One region of the Bradyrhizobium sp. 62B genome, then DNA from elsewhere that is predicted to be linked to it. Evidence: predicted binding sites of a transcription regulator. Region 1 holds the regulator's gene; the other holds the start of a gene.
The links. Region 1 encodes LexA, which represses DNA repair genes until DNA is damaged. Its sites were predicted from a motif close to TGTTCNNNNTGTGTTCNG; they were not measured.
Positions count from the first base shown of each region.

Region 2: ML401_RS05760 (ribonuclease T2) is a predicted target of LexA. The motif match lies at 5,321-5,338, and genes of this name have one in related genera.

Region 1 is NZ_CP092841.2:3,387,319-3,398,450, reverse strand. Features, by position in the region: gene ML401_RS15885 (HAD-IA family hydrolase) at 1-188, shown strand, start outside; gene ML401_RS15880 (hypothetical protein) at 359-565, shown strand; gene glp (gephyrin-like molybdotransferase Glp) at 767-1,978, shown strand; gene lexA (transcriptional repressor LexA) at 2,154-2,855, shown strand; gene ML401_RS15865 (hypothetical protein) at 3,388-3,822, shown strand; gene ML401_RS15860 (ComEC/Rec2 family competence protein) at 3,830-6,109, opposite strand; gene ML401_RS15855 (DUF2171 domain-containing protein) at 6,207-6,440, opposite strand; gene ML401_RS15850 (nuclear transport factor 2 family protein) at 6,527-6,913, opposite strand; gene ML401_RS15845 (glutamine--tRNA ligase/YqeY domain fusion protein) at 6,924-8,600, opposite strand; gene gltX (glutamate--tRNA ligase) at 8,768-10,195, shown strand; gene gltA (citrate synthase) at 10,343-11,132, shown strand, end outside.
Region 2 is NZ_CP092841.2:1,212,901-1,224,032, forward strand. Features, by position in the region: gene uvrC (excinuclease ABC subunit UvrC) at 48-2,090, opposite strand; gene ML401_RS05745 (outer membrane protein) at 2,342-2,965, shown strand; gene ML401_RS05750 (cold-shock protein) at 3,091-3,306, opposite strand; gene ML401_RS05755 (23S rRNA (adenine(2030)-N(6))-methyltransferase RlmJ) at 3,588-4,448, opposite strand; gene ML401_RS05760 (ribonuclease T2) at 4,571-5,275, opposite strand; gene ML401_RS05765 (hypothetical protein) at 5,396-5,857, opposite strand; gene ML401_RS05770 (hypothetical protein) at 6,043-6,342, shown strand; gene ML401_RS05775 (DUF3617 family protein) at 6,388-6,918, shown strand; gene ML401_RS05780 (hypothetical protein) at 6,926-7,336, opposite strand; gene ML401_RS05785 (ATP-binding protein) at 7,388-8,776, opposite strand; gene ML401_RS05790 (response regulator) at 8,796-9,521, opposite strand; gene ML401_RS05795 (MarR family winged helix-turn-helix transcriptional regulator) at 9,524-10,066, opposite strand; gene ML401_RS05800 (branched-chain amino acid aminotransferase) at 10,406-11,132, shown strand, end outside.

The sequences.
Region 1 (11,132 bases):
GCCTGCGCAAACCGGATGCGGAGGCTTTCGACCATGTCGTCGCCGCGATCGGCGTGCCCGCCGAGCGCATCGTGTTCTTCGACGACCTCGCTGAGAACATCGAAGGCGCGCGGGCCCGCGGCCTGACGGCCGTGCATGTGACCTCGCCGCGCGACGTCGGGAAGGCCTTGAAAGCATTGGGCATCTGACGCCAGCCGCGGGTGCCACCCGGCCTCCCGGCAGCGACATCTTCCGGAACTAAATCTGCTGAAATTTTGGAACCTGATCACTTTGTGCATTTTTATACAGAGTTCCGGGAACGGAATACCGCCCTTCGGACTCTTGAGTCCGTTGGGACTTCTACATCGGACTGATCGACGTGCTGGGCAAAACCTATCTCACTAAGCAAGCCTCTCTCCTGCTTGAATTCGCAAGAAACACCTCGGATTCTGACCTTTCCGCCAAGCTGATCAGCAAGGCCGCCGACCTGAAATCGCAGGCCGATCCGCTCCCCGACAAGGATCAAGGGCCCAAAGCGCCCGACGTCGCATTTGAGATCAGTCCGGACGATCCGGCGGCACGGTGACCGTATCGGTGTTGGCGCTCGTGATTCTCGTCCTTCACGGCGCGCTGTCTCGGCTTCCAGATCATGCCCTGACGAACTTGCACTCCTCCACCACGGAGATCACGCAGGATAGATCATCCCGCGCGCTGCTTTGCCTCGCGCCTGCGGTCGGCTAGAACTCTCGCCGCCCCATTGAACGATGTGCGAGCAGGAGTTTTGCCCGTGGCCCTGATGCCGGTTTCCGACGCCCTTGCCGCGGTGCTGGCAGGTGCAGAGCCGCTGCCTGAACAGATGGTTGCACTCGACGAGGCCTATCACCGCGTGCTGGCACATGATGTCGCGGCGCGGCGCACGCAGCCGCCGCAAGCCATGTCGGCGATGGACGGCTATGCGGTGCGCGCGGCCGACGCAGCAGCGATCGATTCCCGGCTGACGGTGATTGGCGAGGTCGCCGCCGGCCGTCCTTTCGCGAGAGCGGTCGGCGCCGGCGAAGCCGTGCGGATCTTCACCGGCGGCGTCGTTCCCGACGGTGCGGACGCGGTCGTGATCCAGGAGGACACCGTCGCGGACGGCAACAGCGTCACGATCAAGGAAGCCGCGATCACCGGACGGCACATCCGCCCGGCCGGCGTCGACTTCCGTGAGGGTGACGTCCTCCTCCGCAAGGGCACGCGTCTGACCGAGCGCGATCTCGCGCTCGCTGCCGGAATGAATTACCCGCAGCTCGCCGTCTGCCGCCGTCCCAAGGTCGCGATCCTCGCCACCGGTGACGAACTGGTGATGCCGGGCTCAGCGCCCGGGCACGGCCAGATCGTCTATTCCAACGGCTATGCCCTGCACGCGCTCGCCCGCAGCGAGGGCGCCGACACCGTCGACCTCGGCGTCGCCGCCGACACGCTGGAGGCCACCACATCAGGCATCCGCCGCGCTCGCGAGAGCGGTGCCGATATCCTAATCACGACCGGCGGCGCGTCGGTCGGCGACCACGACCTGGTCCAGCAGGCACTCAGGGGCGAAGGCATCGCGATGGCGTTCTGGAAGATCGCCATGCGGCCGGGCAAGCCAATGATGCACGGGCGGCTCGGCGCCATGCGCGTGATCGGCCTGCCCGGCAATCCCGTGTCGTCCTATGTGTGCGCCTTCCTGTTCATGGTGCCGCTGATTCGCGCCTTGTCAGGCCGCTCGGTGATTCATCATCGTCGCGAACGTGCCGTGCTCGCCTGCGATCTCGGTGCCAACGACCAGCGCGAGGATTACTTGCGCGCGCGCCTCGAGCTGCGCGACGACGGCACGCTGGTCGCGCTTCCCGTCAGCCATCAGGATTCCTCTCTGCTTGCGAATCTTGCTGCGGCACAGGTACTTCTCGTGCGCCCACCCTTCGCGCCGAAGGCCGAGGCCGGAAGCCCCTGCGAGGTGCTGCGGCTCCCCGTCTGAGTGCACGGCCACACGCATTCCGCGAACCGCGCTTCGTTCACGGTAAATTAAGCAGTTGCGGAACATGTATCGAACATATAGTGTCCGTTCATGATTTGTTTCGAGGATGTAGCGGCTTATCGCTGAACTCATCGTCTCGGAATCGAACGACATCAACCGGGGGACTTTGGTCGAGATGTTAACGCGCAAACAATACGAGCTTCTGCGGTTCATCAGCGAGCGTTTGAAGGAAAGCGGCGTGCCGCCCTCCTTCGACGAGATGAAGGATGCGCTCGACCTGCGCTCGAAGTCGGGCATCCACCGCCTGATCACCGCGCTCGAGGAGCGCGGCTTCATCCGCCGGCTGCCCAACCGCGCCCGCGCCATCGAAGTGATCAAGCTGCCGGAGCTCCAGGCTGCCGCCGGCGCCCGGCGCGGCTTCACGCCGAGCGTCATCGAGGGCAATCTCGGCAAGATCCGCGCGAGCTCCAGCCCGCCCGTGGACGAGGGCGAGCGGCCCGTTGCGGTGCCCGTGATGGGCCGGATCGCGGCCGGCACGCCAATCGAGGCATTGCAGACCCGCAGTCACACCATCAGCGTGCCGCCCGACATGCTCGGCTCGGGCGAGCATTACGCTCTCGAGGTGCGCGGTGATTCCATGGTCGAGGCCGGTATCCTCGACGGCGACATGGCGCTGATCCAGCGCAACGAGAGCGCCGACACCGGCGACATCGTGGTGGCGCTGATCGACGACGAGGAGGCTACGCTCAAGCGCTTCCGCCGCCGCGGCGCGTCGATCGCGCTCGAGCCTGCCAATGCCGCCTATGAGGTGCGTATCCTGCCGCCGAACCGGGTGAAGATTCAGGGCAAGCTGATTGGGCTTTACCGGAAGTACTGAGTCCGGAAGAACTCAGTCCGAAAGTAGTTTTGGCGCCTGCGTGCGCCTTCGGTCGGCGTCGCCGATCTGAGATTGGAGCGGATGAATGTCCGCTCCGGCTGGATGATCATTCTGGTTCTGCACAGATTATCTGGCCCCTCCTCCACGGCCATCTTCGGCGGACCGCAGCGACATCGCGTCTGGGCGTTTCGGGTTCGGAAGACCAGATCGTTTGGGTGCAGCGGTCGCGGCATCGGGGCACGGGGCCGTTGCTGCGCCATCGGATTGCCATGTCCGCAACACCCAATTGCGCAGCGCCGCGATCGCGCCGGCAATGCGAAGTGTCGCTTTTGCAGTCGCTGACAGGCGCCGGCGTAATGCACCTCAGCCAGCTTTGTTCCTGGCGAATTCGGGAAAGTTAAAGTGATCGCGGGGTGCGGATCCCAGCCGCAGATTTGCCTACAACCAAGCACAGCGTTGGTGTTTAAACTCTGACAGAGGCCTGTGCCTCCAAGAGAGGCGCGGGTCGCTATCTTCACATGAGGAGCACCCGATGTGTGACTATAGCCTGCATGCCGTCGCGACGCGCCCCGCAGAAGTCGGCGAGACGATCGTCACGACAACCTTCCGCGGCACCTCGACGCGCGGCTTCGCATCCGAAGCCGACCTCTCCGTTGCGGTCTGCCTGCTGCCGGGAACGGAGCTCGCCTTCGCAGACAACGTCCGTTACGACAACCGCTGGATCTGGACGCGCACCGTCAACTCCCGCGTCGGCAAGTTCGGCAAGATCGATCCGCACATTCCCGATCGCCATCACGACGCGATCGAATTCCCTGATGGCAAATACGTGCTGGTGACTCAGCTCGTCGAAGGCCAGCGCGCAACCGTGCTGCAATTGCCCGTGACCCAACCGGTCGGCGAGCGCGAGCACAAGCCTGAGATCATCGCCGATAGCCGTTCGCCCGTCACACCGCTGCCGCTGGGCTGACAGAGGCTCAGTCCTCCGCCTGAAGATCGGCCTCCGACGGGGTCGCATCCTTGGCGCGCGGAGCCGCCGCCCTCGGCATGAGGGCTCCTTCGAAATCTCCCTCGCCGGCGGCCGCCGGCGACCAGGGACGGCTCGTGCCCCTCGCCCTCACCGCCTGAACTGCAAATCCGTCGCCACGCCGTGTCAACGCCAGCGCGCCCTGGCGAACGAGCCGCTGCCGATCCACCATCATCGCCGCGCAATCGGGCGGTGCGGGCCGTGACGTCACGACCAGTGCGGCACGGCTGCAATCGTCCGCGAGCGCATCGATGCGCGAGGCCAACGCAACCAGGCGCCCGTCGGCAAGCGGCGTGGCGCAGCCGGCCTCGTCGCACGACACCCCCTCGGCCAGCGCGCTGCTGCCGGCATCGCGCGGATCGGCGTCGGCCGCCAGCCACTCCTTCAGCATGAAATTGTCCTTGCCCGTCCTGATCAGGTGCAGGCGCCCGTCCCCGCCCCGCACCGCGACGCTGGCGCCGTCCCCGGCGATCAGGATATCGGGCTGCCGCACCGACAGGCCCCACGCGATGGACGTCAGCAGCACCACGGCACCGCACCAGCGCAAGGGCGTGCGCAACAGGCCCATCACGATGATGCCGAGGCTCGCGGCGATCAGCGGCGCGATCCCAAACGCCGGGATGCGGCCGACCGCGCCCGGCAAGGCCGCGACCCAGCGCGAGACCGCGACCATCCAGTCGATGCCGAGGCCCATCAGCCACCAGAAGACGCCATCGAGCCCGAAAGGCGCGGCCAGCAATCCCAACAGCCCCGCCGGCATCACCAGTGCCGAGACCACCGGCATCGCACCGAGATTGGCGAGCACGCCATAGGGCGTGACACGATGGAAGTGGAAGGCGGCATAGGGCGTGGTCGCAAGCCCCGCGATCAGCGAGGCCAGGAACAGCATCGCGATCTCGCGGCCGCCCCACAGCGCGACGCGCGCGGTGGCCGAATGATCGGGCGAGGCCAGCAGGTTCGGCATGCCGATCTGCACCAGCGCCACCAGCCCGAGCGTTGCCGCAAACGACATCTGGAAGCTCGGATGCACCAGCGCCTCCGGCGCGACCGCAAGCACGATCAGCGCCGCCACCGCCAGCGTGCGGAAGGTGATGGCGCGGCGATCGACCATCACCGCGATCAGCACCACCGCCGTCATGAAGAACGACCGTTGGGTTGCGACCTCGGCGCCCGAGAGCAGCAGATAGAACGCAGCCGCGACGAATGCTGCAGCCGCCGACCATTTCTTGATGGCGAAGCCGGCCGCCAGGCCCGGGATCAACGCCAGCAGCGCGCGCACCGCGAAGAAGACGACGCCGGCGACCACCGCCATGTGATAGCCGGAGATCGAGAGAACGTGTCCTAGCCCGGAGATGAACATCGCATCGTTGACAGGGGCGGAAATCGCATCGCGCCGCCCGGTGAGCAGTGCAGTTGCGATCGCGCGGTTGTCGCCCTCGAGCGTTGCGCGGATGCGGGCGTCGATCGCATCGCGCAGGCCCTGCATGAAGGCGGCATAGCGCAGCCGCAGGCCGCCCGCATCAGGCGGGATTGCAGCCGTAATTGCGCCCATCACGAAGCCGGAGGCGCCGATGCCCTGGAAGAACATGTCGCGTGAAAAGTCGTAGCTGCCGGGGCGGACCGGCGTGAGCGGCGGCATCAGCCGCGCCTTCAATTGAACGAAGCTGCCGACCTCGGGCGCGGTGCCCTTGCGCACGGAGAGGCGGACGCGGTCGAGCTTGACGTCGCTGCGCTGCGCCTCCATCGCGGTGACACGCAGCACGAAGCGATCGGTGCGCTCGCGGATGTCGCGCGTCTCGACGAAGCCCGACAGCGACACCGAATAGAGTGGTTTTGCGAGTACGGTGTGGGCAATGCGCGCGGTCTTCCAGGTCGCCACGGCAAAGCCCGCCGCGACCGCTGCGATCATGATCGCCGGCGCGAACAGCCGGCTCCGCCGCAACAGGGCCGCGCCGAGCAGCAGCGCGATCGCCGTCGCGGCGACAATCCACAGCACCGGCTCATGATCGGCGGAAAAATAGAGCGCGATGCCGCCGCCGAAGGCGACCGGCACCCACGGCAGCAAGCGCCCGGGGCCGGCCTCGGCCCGAGCCCATCCGCGGATTGTTTCGACGATCGCGGGCCAGATGCCAAAGCCCGCCGGAACGAAGCCGCCGGCGGGCGCAGCGCGGCCGACCGGCCACGTCCCGACAATACCTTGGGACCGTACTGGCCGGCCCGGCTCCGCCATCTTCCCTGCACCCTACGCGACGCGATTGCCGCCAAGGCTACCGGAACGTGCGGTCGGGCGAATAGCGGTACAAATCAGGAACGCGAGAGGGCGTCCCCTACTTTTCCTCTTCCATGGTCACGGCCACCGATGCCTTGGCCGACAGCCGCACCTTGTTGCCTTCGACATCGGCAACGAGGCCCTTGTCGATGAAATGATGATGGCCCTTGTGGCTGCCCTCACCGCTGTCCTTCTTGGTCAGCTTGATGCGGTTGCCTTCGACCTTGTCGACCGTGCCGATGTGAACGCCGTCGGCGCCGATGACTTCCATATGCTCTGCGATGTTCTGCATGGTGAGTTCCTTGTTGAACCCACCCAACGCACAGAAACGACGTTCGTTCTGGCCCTCGGGAATGACGATGCCGTGTACGATGGCCGTCAGATCAGCGGCGCCTGCGACGAGGCGTGGTGATTGACGATCTTCCAGTCGCCGTCCTCGCGGATGATGACCCAGCTCATCTTGACGACGAGATCATCCCGCTCGCCGGCGAGGTCGAACGAGATTGTCGCGGCCATGTTGATCAGATCGGGGCCGGCTTGCGCTGCGTTCACATCGGAGAACACGGCACTTGGCCTCCGCCAGCGCGGCAGGCCGTTGAAATAGTCGGCGACGCCGGCCCTGCCCCGATAGAGTTTCGGGTTGGAGCCGAAGAAGAACGCGTTCTTCGAATACAGCGACGAGAGCGCGGCCGCATCGAGGCTGGCGAAGCCGGCGCACCATTTCGCGATGATGGCGGAAACGATGGCGTCGGCTTCACTGCTCATGCCTCAATCCTCATCCTTTCGCGACTTCCTTCGCGAACGTGTCGCGCAGGCCGATGGTGCGCGAGAATACCGGCTTTCCGGGCGTCGAGTCCTTGTCGCGGACGAAATAGCCCTGGCGCTCGAACTGCATCGGCTCGGTCGCATTGCTCTCTGCCACCGATGCCTCGATCCGCGCGTCGGGCAGGATCTCCAGCGAGTTCGGATTGAGATCGGCCGCGAAGTTCGAAGCGTCGGGGCTCGGATTGGCGAACAGCTGGTTGTAGATGCGGATTTCAGCCGGCACCGACGTTGCCGCGGGCAGCCAGTGCATCGTCGCCTTGACCTTGCGGCCGTCGGGCGCGTTGCCGCCCTTGGTCGCGGGGTCGTAGGTGCAGCGCAGCTCCACCACCTCGCCCTTGTCGTTCTTGATCACGCCGGTGCACTTGACGAAATAGGCGTAGCGCAGCCGCACCTCGTTGCCCGGCGACAGGCGGAAGAACTTCTTCGGCGGGTTCTCCATGAAGTCGTCCTGCTCGATATAGAGCTCGCGGCCGAACGTGATTTTCCGCGTGCCGGCGCTGGGATCATCGGGGTGATTGATCGCCTCGAGCTCCTCGGTCTGCCCTTCCGGATAGTTCTCGATCACCACTTTCAGTGGCCGTAGCACGCCCATGCGCCGCTGCGACGTGCGGTTCAGCTCCTCGCGGATGCAGAACTCCAGCATGCCGACATCGACGACGCTGTTGGCCTTGGCAACGCCGATGCGCTTGACGAATTCGCGCAGCGCGGCCGGCGGCACGCCGCGGCGGCGCATGCCCGCCATGGTCGGCATGCGCGGATCGTCCCAGCCCGCGACATGGCCGTCGCGGACGAGCTGGGTCAGCACGCGCTTGGACAGCAGCGTGTAGGTCAGGTTCAGCCGCGCGAACTCGTACTGGTGCGGCTTCGACGGCACCGGCAGCTTCTCGATGAACCAGTCGTAGAGCGGCCGGTGGTCCTCGAACTCCAGCGTGCAGATCGAGTGCGTGATGCCTTCGATGGCGTCAGACTGACCGTGCGCGTAATCGTAGCTCGGATAGATGTGCCACTTGGTGCCGGTGCGCGGATGGTGCGCGTGCAGGATGCGGTACAGCACGGGATCGCGCAGATTGATGTTGCCCGCGGCCATGTCGATCTTGGCCCGCAGCACGCGCGCGCCGTTCGGGAATTCGCCCGCCTTCATGCGGCGGAACAGGTCGAGATTCTCGTCCACGCTGCGGTCGCGGAACGGCGAGTTCTTGCCTGGCTCGGTCAGAGTGCCGCGAGAGACGCGGATCTCCTCCTGGGTCTGGTCGTCGACATAGGCGAGCCCGTCGCGGATCAGCTGCTCGGCCCATTCGTACAGGCGGTCGAAATAGTCCGAGGCGAAGAACAGGTTCTTGCCCCAGTCGAAGCCGAGCCAGCGCACGTCGGCCTGGATGGAATCGATATATTCCTGCTCTTCCTTGACCGGATTGGTGTCGTCGAAACGCAGATGGCAGCGGCCCGGAAACTCCTGGGCGATGCCGAAGTTGAGCGCGATCGACTTGGCGTGACCGATATGCAAGTAGCCGTTCGGCTCCGGCGGGAACCGGGTCACGATCTCGCTGTACTTACCCTGATCGAGGTCGGCCTGAATGATGTCACGAATGAAATCGCGCCCAACCTCAGCTGCCACCGGTTCTGTCATTACGATAATCCTGTCGGGAAATCAGCGGTCCTTCTGCCAAATTCGGGAGGCTGAGCCAAGAGCTTAAGCACAGCCGCGAGCAAGGCCCGGCAGGTCCGCCGACGGGCTTTAGTTATGTCCCGGTCCTGCTATATACCACCGCCTCCAATGCATAGGCCCTGCCAAGAATGACCGATTCCGTCGTCACCCGCTTCGCCCCCTCGCCGACCGGCTTCCTCCATATCGGCGGCGCCCGCACGGCGCTGTTCAATTGGCTCTATGCCAAGAAGCACGGCGGCAAGATGCTGCTGCGGATCGAGGACACCGACCGGGAGCGCTCCACCGAGGCTGCGATTGGCGCCATCCTCGACGGTCTCAAATGGCTAGAGCTCGGCTGGGATGGCGACGTTATCTACCAGTTCAGCCGCGCCGCGCGTCACCGCGAGGTCGCCGAGCAGCTGCTCGCCGACGGCAAGGCCTATCGCTGTTACGCCACCGCGGAGGAGCTCGCCGCCATGCGCGAGAAGGCGCGCGCCGAGGGGCGCACCCGCCTCTATGACGGCATGTGGCGCGACCGCGATCCCGCGACCGCCCCGAGCGACGTGAAGCCGACCATCCGCCTGCGCGCGCCGCAGACCGGCGAGACCGTGATCGAGGACCAGGTTCAGGGCCGCGTGGTCTGGCAGAACGAGAACCTCGACGACCTCGTCCTGCTGCGCGGCGATGGCAACCCGACCTACATGCTCGCGGTGGTGGTCGACGACCACGACATGGGCGTCACCCATGTGATCCGCGGCGACGACCATCTGATCAACGCCGCCCGCCAGAAGCAGATCTACGATGCGATGGGCTGGACGCTGCCGAACATGTCCCACATCCCCCTCATCCATGGTCCGGACGGCTCAAAGCTCTCGAAGCGCCACGGCGCGCTCGGGGTCGATGCCTACCGCGCCATGGGATACCTCCCGGCGGCGCTGCGCAATTACCTCGTCCGGCTCGGCTGGAGCCATGGCGATCAGGAGATCTTCTCGACCGAGGAGATGATCGCCGCTTTCGACCTCGGCAGCGTCGGCCGCGCCGCCGCGCGCTTCGATTTCGCCAAGCTGGAAAACCTCAACGGCCACTACATCCGCCACGCCGACGATCAATCGCTCGTGAAGATGTTCGAGGACGTGCTCGACCATCTCGTGCCCAGCCGCAACGAGCTTAAGGCCAAGTTAAACGACACCACGCGCGCGCAGCTCGTGAAGGCCATGCCGGCCCTGAAGGAGCGCGCCAAGACGCTGATCGAGCTGATCGACGGCGCCTATTTCATCTTCGCCGACCGGCCGCTGGAGCTCGATCCCAAGGCGCAGGCGCTGCTGACGCCGGAGAACCGCAAGCTGATCGGCCAGCTTCATTCCGCGCTGGAGAAAGTCGAGACGTGGAGTGGCGCCAGCACTGAAGCCGCGTTGCGCGCGTTTGCCGAGGAAAATAGTCTCAAGCTCGGCGCGGTCGCCCAGCCCTTGCGGGCGGCGCTGACCGGACGGACGACGTCGCCTGGTATATTTGAGGTTTTGGACGTCCTGGGACGGCAGGAAAGCCTCGCCCGGCTTAAGGACCAGTCTACGACGTAAGTCGACCATGCGTGCGGCGATCTTGCAGCGCACATAGCAATAATATACCCATCTCCCCCGTACCTTCTGGAACATCCGGCGTGCCCCCCATGATCGTCTTAGGGGGCTCCGGCTCCGGCCCGTTTCACCATACATCGGGGACCTCTGATGGACGCAAAACCAAGCCCAAAGACCGCTACGCTGACGGTCGGAAACAAGAACTACGATCTCCCGATCCACAGCGGCAGCGTCGGGCCTGATGTCATCGATATCGGCAAGCTGTACGGCCAGTCGGGCCTGTTCACCTACGATCCCGGCTTCACCTCGACCGCGAGCTGCCAGTCCAAGATCACCTATATCGACGGCGACGCGGGCGTGCTGGAATACCGCGGCTACCCCATCGAACAGCTCGCCGAGAACGGTGACTTCCTCGAGACCTGCTATCTCCTGCTGTACGGGAACCTGCCGACCGCCGCGCAGAAGAAGGATTTCGACGACCGCGTGACCCGTCACACGATGGTTCACGAGCAGATGGCCCGCTTCTTCCAGGGCTTCCGCCGCGACGCCCATCCGATGGCCGTGATGGTGGCTTCCGTCGGCGCGCTCGCCGCGTTCTATCACGACTCCACCGACATCAACGATCCGAAGCAGCGCATGATCGCTTCCATGCGCATGATCGCGAAGATCCCGACGCTGGCGGCGATGGCCTACAAGTACACGGTCGGCCAACCCTTCGTGTACCCGAAGAACTCGCTCACCTTCGCCGAGAACTTCCTCAACATGTGCTTCGCCGTGCCGTGCGAGGACTACAAGATCAACCCGGTGCTCGCTGACGCGCTGGACAAGATCTTCATCCTGCACGCCGACCACGAGCAGAATGCCTCGACCTCGACGGTGCGCATCGCCGGCTCGTCCGGTGCCAACCCGTTCGCCTGCATCGCCGCCGGCATCGCCTGCC
Region 2 (11,132 bases), 2.2 Mb from region 1:
AGATGGGGTGCGGGGTGCGACGACCATATGACCGCAGCCCCTTTAGTTCATCCCGGCTGGGGATGGAAATAGTCGAAAATTCTGCGAGCGCTCTCGGCGCTGACCCCCGGAACCTTGCCGAGATCGGCGATCGAGGCGCGTTCGATCTCCTTCAGGGTGCCGAAATGATGCAGCAAGGCTCGTTTGCGTGACGGGCCGATGCCCGGAATCTCCTGCAAACCGGCCTCGCGGATGTCCTTCTTGCGCAGCTTGCGGTGCGAGCCGATGACGAAGCGGTGGGCCTCGTCGCGCAGGCGCTGGATGAAATACAGAACGGGGTCGCGCGGCTCCAGCTTGATGGCTTCGCGCTCCGGCATGAACAGGGTCTCGCGGCCCGCATCCCGGTCCGGCCCCTTGGCGACCGACATCAGCGACACCTGGGTCAGGCCGAGATTGGCGAAGATCTCGCGGACGGCGTTGAGCTGGCCACGGCCGCCGTCGATGATCACGAGGTCAGGCCATTGCGGGAAATCGTCGTCCTTGGCCTTGGTGCCGGCGTCCTCGGGCGGATTGATCAGGCGCTTGAAGCGCCGCTCGAGGACCTCGCGCATCATGGCGAAGTCGTCGCCGGGCGTGATGCCTTCCGACTTGATGTTGAACTTGCGGTACTGGTTCTTCACGAAACCATCGGGGCCAGCGACGATCATGGCGCCGACCGCGTTGGTGCCCTGGATGTGGCTGTTGTCGTACACCTCGATGCGCTTGGGCGAATGTGGCAGGCTCAGCGTCGCGGCCATGGCGTCGAGCAGGCGGCTTTGCGTGGCGGTGTCGGCGAGCTTGCGGCCGAGCGCCTCGCGCGCATTGGTCAGGGCGTGAGCGACCAGCTCCTTCTTCTCGCCGCGCTTGGGTGCGGCGACCTCGACCTTGTGGCCGGCCTTGATCGCCAGCGCGTTGGCGAGCAGCTCGCTCTCCTCGATCTCGTGCGAGAGCAGGATGTTTCTCGGCGGCGGCTTGTCGTCGTAGAACTGGGCGAGGAAGGAGCCGAGCACCTCTTCGGGGGTGAACGACTTCTCCGCGCGCGGGAAATAGGCGCGGTTGCCCCAGTTCTGGCCGGTGCGGAAGAAGAACACTTCGACGCAGGAGAATCCGCCTTCCTGGTGGATGGCGAACACGTCGGCTTCCTCGACCGTGCGCGGATTGATGCCCTGCTGCGACTGGATCGCCGACAGCGCGGCGAGGCGGTCGCGGTACAGCGCGGCGCGCTCGAACTCGAGCTCACCGGACGCCTTCTCCATCTCGCCGGCAAGCTCCTGCTTCACCGCATGGCTCTTGCCGGACAGGAAGTCGCTCGCCTCGCGCACCAGCGTCGTATAGCCGCCGAAATCGATCTCGCGGGTGCAGGGACCAGCGCAGCGGCGGATCTGGTAGAGCAGGCAGGGCCGGGTGCGGCTCTCGAAGAAGGAATCGGTGCAGGAGCGGATCAGGAACGCGCGCTGCAAGGCCGTGATGGTGCGGTTGACCGCGCCGGCGGAGGCGAACGGGCCGAAATAGCGGCCGGGCCGGCTCTGCGCGCCGCGATGTTTCAGGATCTGCGGCGCCCAATGGTCGCCGGTGATCAGGATATAGGGGAACGACTTGTCGTCGCGCAGCTGCACGTTGAAGCGCGGACGCAGCTGCTTGATCAGGTTGGCTTCCAGCAGCAGCGCTTCGGTCTCGGTGTTGGTCGAGACGATCTCCACCGTCACGGTGGCGGCGATCATGCGCAGGATGCGCGCCGGCTGCGGCGCGCTCTGGCGCGCATAGTTCGACAGGCGCTTTTTGACGTTCTTGGCCTTGCCGACATAGAGCACGTCGGCATTGGCGCTGAGCATGCGATAGACCCCGGGCGAGGTCGGGGCGAGGCGGACCGCGCGCTCGATCGCCTCGTGACCGGTCGCCAGCGGCTCCTCGCCGACCGCGCCGCTCTCTTCGAGGATGTCGGGCAGCCGCGCCTCGTCCTCGTCGTCACCGCCGGTCGTCGCGGGATCGAGGTCGGGCGGCGTGTCGCTCGCGGCAGTCGGGGGCGGTTTGCGCGCGCGGTCGTCCGGATTGTCGGGGGAATCGTGAACCATGGGGCGAATTTAGGCGCTGGGGGTGCCGATTTGAAGTTCCGGCCGTGCGGCACGCACAGGACGGCGGCGCGGTTCCCGGTAACGCTTCCTTAAGGGTGTTAAGCGCGCGGTAACCCAGCTTAACAGCCCTTTAACTTAAAACTCTCGATAAATCTTACGCGAAAAGATGGTGGTTCCGTAACCATGCGGTTTGCCTCGCGCGGGGTGCGCGGGCGCCGCACCGGCGACGGCAGTTGCGTTGGAGTTAAGTGATGAGGGGGCTCATTTTGGGCGCGGCCGCGTTGGTCGCAGCCGGCTGGACAGCTTCGGCAGAGGCCGCGGATTTCAATTACGGCCAGCGTGCGCCCTATACCGTCAACCAGCCGCTCAATGCGTATAGCTGGGCAGGTCCCTATCTCGGCGGCAACATCGGCTACGAATGGGGCTCGGTCGACAACAATCCCTCAAAGCCGTCGGGCTTCGTCGGCGGCGTGCAGGCCGGCTACAATTTCCAGAACGGCCCGTTCGTGTTCGGCGTCGAGGGCGATATCCAGGCGGCCGGTGCCGACGATACCTTCGCCCCGTGGAAATTCTCCAATCCGTGGTTTGGCACCCTGCGCGGCCGCGCGGGCTATGCCTTCAACAACGTGCTGTTCTACGGCACCGCCGGTCTCGCCTTCGGCGAGCTGCGCGCGCAGACCTTCGGCTGGTCGGAATCGCACACCACCGCGGGCTGGACCATCGGTGCCGGCGCAGAAGTCGGCCTTGCTCCGAACTGGAGCGCCAAGCTCGAATATCTCTATATCGACCTGTCGACCAGTCAGTTCGCAATTACGGGCGTGTCAAACGGCTATAGCGCCAGCGTTGTTCGCGCAGGCGTGAATTATCGCTTCTGATAGCTGAAGAAGAAAATACCGGACAACAACTCCCGGCCGCTCGCGGCCGGGATTTTTTTCGCCAAGTATTTTTACGCCAAGTATTTTCGCGAAGTATTTTCGCGAAGTATTTTGCGTCAGGCCCGCTAGGAGAGAATGACCAGGTTGACCGCCTTCGGTCCCTTCCCCTTCTTGTCCGGCTCGACTTCGAAAGTAATGCGCTGTCCTTCCGCAAGGTCCTTCAGTCCGGCCCGCTCCACAGCAGTAATATGCACGAAGACGTCGCGGCCGCCGTCGTCAGGCTTGATGAAACCGTAGCCGCGTTCGCCGTTGAAAAACTTAACCGTTCCCGTCATGGCCATCGGGAAACTCCCCCTCATTGCTCCTCCGCCGCGACGCAGACTCACGTCGCGACATGACCGGGCAATACGAAGCCCGGGAGAGCTGGCCATCCTTGGGCGGACCGTAAGCGGTCCGGCCGGATCTTTCTTAGGCCTTCACTCCGCCGCAACCATTCGCGGAAGCGGAACGTAAAGCCAGTCACGGAAACAGCATAATACGGTTCTCTGCAGATTGACTACCGCTCCTGCATATTTTTCCCAAGAATGCCGGAGTGTTACGGTCTCTCCTTAAGGCTTGGGGATTAAGGCTTGGGGACCTCCAATCGGAATCTGGCAGCACCGCCCTGGCCGAGCGGTATTTCCAACTCGGGCAGGATGGTCTTCAGCTCGCCCTGCAGCGTGTAGGGCGGATTGACGATCAGCAGCCCGGTGGAGGCGAGCGCTCCGCCATCGAGCTGGGGCGCGACGCTGAATTCGAGGCGCAGGCATTTTCCCGGTGGTTTTGCTGCGGCTGCGAGCCGGGCGACCGTTTGGGCCAGCGCGTCGGTGGCACGCCGGCTCTTGGCCGGATACCAGATGAGATAGATGCCGGTCGGCCATTTCACGAAGGCGGCGGCGAAGGCTTCGCCCAGCCGCTCGAACTCGTCCTTGGCTTCGAAGGGCGGATCGATCAGCACGAGGCCGCGCCGCTCCTTTGGCGGCACGAAGGCCGGCAGAGCCACCCAGCCGTCGAGATCGACCACGCGGGCCTGTTCGTCGCGGCGCAGCGCGTCGATCAGTGCCTTGCGCGCCTTCGGCTCGAGCTCGCAGGCGACCAGCCGGTCCTGCGGCCTCAGCAGACCGCGCGCGATCAACGGCGAGCCCGGATAGGTTTTGAGCTCGCCCTTCGGGTTGAAAGCGCGGACGATGTCGAGATAGGGCTTGGCCAGCGCCGCGCTCTCGTTCGACAGCCGGGCCTGCATCAGCCGCGCGATGCCGGTCAGCCATTCGCCGCTGCGGCGCGCCTCGTCGCTGTCGAGATCGTAGAGGCCGGCCCCGGCATGAGTGTCGATGACGCGGAACGCCCCCGGCTTATCCTGCAGATAGGTGACGATGCGCGCCAGCACGATGTGCTTGATGACATCGGAGAAGCTGCCGGCGTGGAAGGCGTGGCGGTAATTCATGGGGGTAGGACTACGCCACGTGACGGCTCGAGCAAAGAGGCACAATCACGTGTCCTGGACGCGGTGCAGCGTGTAACGCTGCGCCGCCGAGCCGGGGCCGGTTTCTTGCGCGAGCCTCGGCCTCAACCACCCCTGATCGGCGGCATCGTCACCTGATCGCGGCGGCAGGCGCGGCGGTCGGTTTCCTCGCAGGTACGGAATTGCAGGTCCTTGCTGAGGCAGATGCGCACCTCGGAGAGCCGAGTGCGGTTACAGGTGACCGAGACGGCGGCATTGCTCAGGCCAGGATTGGCCTTGATGAAGGCCTCCTCGACCTCAGCCGGCGCCACGGACTTGGCCTGCGACAGATCGAGATATTCGGCCGGAATCTTGATCGCGGCGCGCGCTTTGCGGATCGTCTCGAAATAGCTGCGGCCCTCGAGGCCCGAGCAGGTGCCGTGCTTGTCCCATTCGTTGAAGATCAGCCCCGGCGCCGGCATCAGGTCGAGCATCGAGGAGACGATGTTGCGGTTCAGCCGCGGCGCGGGCCGCTGGCAATATTCCGGGAAGCCGTTCTCATATTGCGGCCACAGCCCATGCACCACGAAGGCATAGGGCCGTCCGCCGCACTGGATCTGGGAGCGGCCGCCACGCTCGGCCGCCTCCTCGCAGAACGAGGGCGACCATGACAGCGACAGCACATAGAAATCGAACTCGCCGGGCGCGTTCTGCCGTTTGTCCTGGGCCTTTGCGTCGCCGGCGAACGAGGCGAGGCTAGCCGCGAGGATCAGGGAAAGGGCCAGCGAGATCACGAGGCGGGAGAACGAATGCAATCTGGAATGAAACATGGCAACGCCCCTCAACTAGACTGTGCAGGAAGCCTAGCAGGCGAAAAGAACATTTCAAGAACAAAATTCAGGCGGCCGCCATTTGGCGGCTGACAGCGCCCGAATCAGGGCGCCTCGAGCTCAAGGCCTGGCGGCGCGGCAGGCCGGATTATAGGCCCAGTTGCGATCGACCCCGACCACGCACCATTCGACGCCGTTGCCGTAGCTGGCGAACCCGCCGTCCTCGATGATCGAGAAGTGCACCTTGCGCACCTTGCCGTCGGTGAGCATGGCCTCTCCGCTGCAATAGCGGCGCGGAATGTTGTCGGACTGCCAGGGCCGGTACGCGGTCTCGTGCACGGCGGAGAAGCCGGTGATCTTCAGCGAAGAATTCCAGAAGGTATATTCCTTCTCCGCGAACTCGCGCTGGATCCTCGGCAGAGCCCAGTCGCAATTGGCGACGTTGCCGTCATAGCGGGGTCCGCTCAGCCAGAAATTCAGCTCCAGCGGATTGGCGGCCCTGGCCTCGCCGAGCGTCACCGCCCCGAACATGAGGCCGAGCAGAGCGGCAAAGCGGAGCGATTTCAGGGAGGGGGCGCGCATGGTCAATCCGGACAGCTAAGGTCTTGCGAAGGTCGGACGGTGCCGTGAAGGCCGGGGGAGGTCAAGTGCAGCGCGGCAACACTTCGCCAGGAGTTGACCACAACATCGTGGTCGGCAGGGCTTCGGTTCTTTCCACTTCCATCCCGGCACCGTAAACTGGGGGCCAGCCAATTGGAGTGACGGGAATGCGAATCATTGCGGCCGCGGGTCTTCTCGCCAGCCTGGTTGTCTCGGGTATGACGGCGAGCCAGTCGGCGCGCGCCGACATCGTGCCGCCGTTCAAGGGCAATGACACCGGCGGGATCATCGCCTATTCGATGGCCACCCAGGTCGATGCACGTCAGGTCGCGGTCGATCACTGCGCGCGCTACCGCAAGGTGGTCAAATTCCTCAGCGTGCAGGCCTATGAGGGCGGCTACATCTCGTTCTCCTGCCGCTGGGTGCCCTATGGCGCCGCCGAGCAGCCGATCCGCACGCTCTACTGAGGCGTTGTCGTAACGCCGCAATCCAATAAGCCGGGAGCTTCTCGCATGACGCGCAAACTCGCTTTGCTCGGCTCGACGCTTTGTCTCGTGGTGTCGGCGGGGATTGCCAGCGCCGACGATCTGCCGGTGCGCAAGGCCGGTCTCTGGGAATTGAAGATGGTCCGCACCGGCGGGCCGGTGCCTGAGATGACCATGCAGCACTGCACCGACGAGACCGTCGACAAGGAGATGAACAACAACGTCTCGCCGATGGCCAAGCAGGTCTGCGCCAAGCAGGAGATCAAGAAGACCGCCACCGGCTATGTCAGCGATTCCGAGTGCAGCATTGCAGGCATCAGCACGACCTCGCATGCCGAGATCACGGGCGATTTCAATTCGGCCTATACGGTGAAGACCACCTCGCACGCGCAGGGCGGCGGCGCCGGTGCCGCGGGCCGCGACACCTCGATGACTCTCGAGGCGAAATGGCTCGGCGCCTGCAAGCCGGAGCAGAAGCCCGGCGACATCGTGATGCCCGGCGGCTTCAAGATGAACGTGCGCGACATGGACAAGCTGAAGGCGCTGCTGCCGAAGTAGGCGACGGCTATCTCAATACCAGCGCCAACGGACCGTCCTTGGCCGCCAGAGCCGACCAGCCCGGCTTGGCTCCAACTTCCAGGCTCGCGAAGTGGTCATCGCGTAAAAGGACTTTTGCGACGAGAAGTCCGCGAGCTTCATCCCACGCGACGTTGAAATCGTGAGCCGAGCCGGGAAACGAGAAGCGTGAGCCTTGGCTGACGAACGACGCAGGATTGGCGAACGGTAGGTTCGCGGGGTCGTGCCACTCGGGTTCCACCGGGGTTGGGCAACGATTATAGAGCCACACGTCGCTACAAATCTTCTCGTCCTTGCCGAGCATGTAGGCATAAGCGACCCTGCCATCATCCTCGATGATGACCGTGCTCTCATCGAATGGTGAGACGAATCTGGCTACGAATCCGTCCTTGCTACTCATAGTTTTTCTAACTCCGCAGGATTGGCGCGCTCGTAGTTGCGCTGCCTTTCGCTACACCGGAATCCGCACGCTCGCCCTCAAGCCGCCCATCGGGCTGTCGCCGAGCGTGATGTCGCCACCGTGGGAGCGGGCGATGTCGCGGGCGATGGCAAGGCCGAGGCCGGTGCCGCCTTCGTCCTGGTTGCGGGCATTGTCCAGCCGCAGGAACGGCTTGAACACTTCTTCGCGCAAATGCGTGGGAATGCCGGGTCCGTCGTCGTCGACCGTCACGGTCAAATAACGGTGATCGCGCTGGCCGGTGATGGCGATGCTCTTGCCGTAGCGTGCCGCGTTGGTGACGAGGTTGGCGAGGCAGCGCTTGAACGAGGCCGGCTTCACGGTGACGACCGGCAGGCCATGGAAGGCGACGGTCGCGGCATGGCCATGGCGCTCGGCATCGCCGCGCAGCTCCTCGAGCGCCTGCGCCATGTCGGTCGGCTGCGATTGCTCACCGGAATCGCCGCGCGCAAAGGCGAGGTAATCCTCCAGCATCATCGACATCTCGTCGACGTCCTTGCGCATGCCCTCGAGCTCGGGGCTGTCGCCGATCAGCGCCAGCTCGAGCTTGAAGCGGGTCAGGATGGTGCGCAGATCGTGGCTGACGCCGGCGAGCATCGCGGTGCGCTGCTCCATCGTGCGCTCGATGCGCGATTTCATCTCGAGGAAGGCGACGGAGGCGCGCCGCACCTCGCGCGCGCCGCGCGGGCGGAAGTTCGGCGCCTCGCGGCCCTTGCCGAAACTTTCGGCAGCGTCGGCAAGCCGCAGGATCGGCTTGATCTGGTTGCGCAGGAACAGCACCGCGACGATCAGCAGGATCGAGGAGGTGCCGACCATCCAGAACAGGAAGATCTCCGAGTTTGAGGCATAGGCAGCGCTGCGCTGCGCGAACACGCGCATCACGGCATCGTCGAGCTGGATGCGGATCTCGACCAAATTGGAGCGGCCGACCGTGTCGATCCAGAACGAGCGGCCGATCTGGCGGCCGAGCTGCACCGACAGCGTCTGGTCGAGCAGCGAGAAGAACGGCTTCGGTCCCGGCGGCGGCATGTCGCCGGCGGGCAGGAAGTCGACCACGAGGCCGAGCCGCTGCTGCGCGATGCGGCGGATCTCGGTCCGGTCCTTGTCCTGGGGGTAGCCCTTGTAGACGTCGATCAGTGCGGCGATGTCCTGCACCACCGCGGCCGACAACCGGCGCGTCACCGTGTTCCAGTGCCGCTCCATGAACACGAAGGCGACGACCGATTGCAGCACCACCATCGGCACGATCATGATGAGGAGCGCGCGGGCGTAGAGGCCGGTCGGCATCCAGCCCTTGAACGCGTTGCCCATCCAGCCATTGGCCGCCGAAACGCGGCCGGCGGCGCTCTTCAGAAGCGTCAGGCCGGTGTCGATCGTGCTCATCTGGCGCGCTTCACTTGATTTATGGCGAGGCCACCAGGCGGTAGCCGATGCCGCGTACCGCCTGGAGGAACAGCGGATTGGCGGGGTCGGTCTCGATCTTGCGCCTGAGGCGGTTGATCTGCACGTCGACGGCGCGCTCGTTGACGCTGCCATTGCCGGTCAGCGCGCTGCGCGGCACGGTCTCGCCCGGCGTCTCCGAGAGAATGCGCAGCATCTCGCGCTCGCGGTCGGTGAGGTGGATGACCTCCTCGCCCTGGCGCAGCTCGCCGCGATCGAGATGGTAGATGTAGGGACCAAAGGCGATCTTCTCGATCGTCGTGGCCTGCGGCGGCGGCGCGGCGCGCTTGAGGATGTTGTTGATGCGCAGCGCAAGCTCGCGCGGCTCGAACGGTTTTGCCACATAGTCGTCGGCGCCGATCTGCAGGCCCTCGATGCGGGCCTCCGCTTCATGGCGCGCCGTCAGCATCACGATCGGCACCGAGGAGGAGGTCCGGATGAAGCGCGCGAGATCGAAGCCGGTCTCGCCGGGCATCATGACGTCGAGGATCAGCAAGTCGAAATGCAGACCCAGCAATTTCGACCGTGCATCGCCGGCGCTGGCGGCCGTGGTGACGCGGTAGCCCTCGCCGGCAAGGAAGCGCGAGAGCAGATCGCGGATGCGGCGGTCGTCGTCGACGAGCAACAGATGCGGAGCATCGTCGGCCGGGCGCGCCGGTGCGCGGGCGAGAGTGGCGGCGAGCGTCACGGTTACTCCTTGGCGTCTTGGTTGACGGAGGCGAAGATCGTCTCGAGCACCTTGTCCGGATCGTCCCGATCGATCATCGCTCGCAGGAAGCGCTTGACCGTCTCGGCATCCTGCGGGCTCATCTCGGCGAGCGCCTTGGTGATCCGCGTGGTCTGCAGACCCGCGAGCTTCTGCACCAGCGCCTCGCCCTTCGGCGTCGCGTAGAGCAGGCGCTGGCGGCGGTCGTTGTCGCCGGTCTTCTGCACGATGTAGCCCTCGTCCAGGAGCTGCTTGAGCACGCGGCCGAGTGACTGTTTTGTGATGCGCAGGACGTCGAGCAGATCGGCGACCTTGAGACCAGGATAGCGGTAGACGAAGTGCATGACCCGGTGATGGGCCCGCCCGAAGCCGAAAGCCTCCAGCTCCTGGTCGGGATCGCCGACGAAGTCGCGATAGGCGAAGAACAGCAGCTCGATGATATCCCAGCGCAAATTGCCTCCATCGCCTGCGGCCGGCCGAGGCTCGGCGGCGTCTTGAGAGGGACTCGCGAAATTTATGTCAGGCATATTGACGTATCTTGGGTTCAATGTTACAAAACCATCAACCCGCACGAAATTTTAGATCGTTTCGCGGCGGGCGGCGTCGATGCAGGGACGGCGGAAAGAGCCGGACAGGCGACGACAGCCGGATCAGATCTACCGTGCGATTGTCGAGCGGCATTTCGGCAAAACATACTGGACTTCCGTCTCGCGCAAAAGCATGTCCTGCCCGACATGCTGGCCACGGGAAACCGGCCGTAACAAGGCTGGCGGTGGTCCGGCCAGAAACCAATCGAGCCAGCTGGCCCCGGAGCGGGGCGGGCGGGCGCCAGAACAGCGCCGATACCGGCAGCGGGAGCCAAGGACATGAGCATGACATTCGACATCCAGCCCGCCACCAATCCGACGTCCGAGAAGGACCGCGTCGCCAAGCTGGTGGACCCCGGCTTTGGCCGGGTCTTCACCGATCACATGGCGATCGTCCGCTACAACCAGGCCAAGGGCGGCTGGTACGAGGCGAAGATCGAGGCGCGCGCCAACTTCCAGATGGATCCGGCCGGCGCCGTCCTGCACTACGCGCAGGAGATTTTTGAAGGCCTGAAGGCCTACAAGCGCGACGACGGCGGCGTGAACCTGTTCCGTCCCGACGCCAATGCGCGGCGCTTCAGGGACTCGGCCGACCGCATGGCGATGGCGCAGCTGCCCGAGGACGTCTTCATCGAGGCGGTCGAGCAGCTCGTGCGGATCGACCGCGCCTGGATGCCGGGCGGCGAGGGCAGCCTTTACCTGCGGCCCTTCATGATCGCGAGCGAGACCTTCCTCGGCGTCAAGCCGTCGTCCGAATACATCTTCTCGGTCATCGCTTCGCCGGTCGGCTCCTATTTCAAGGGCGGTCCCGCGCCGGTCTCGATCTGGGTGTCGGAGAACTATACGCGCGCGGCCGTCGGCGGCACCGGCGCCGTCAAATGCGGCGGCAATTATGCCGCGAGCCTGCGCGCGCAAGCCGAAGCGATCCAGCATGGCTGCGACCAGGTCGTCTTCCTCGACGCGATCGAGCGCCGCTATATCGAGGAGCTCGGCGGCATGAACGTGT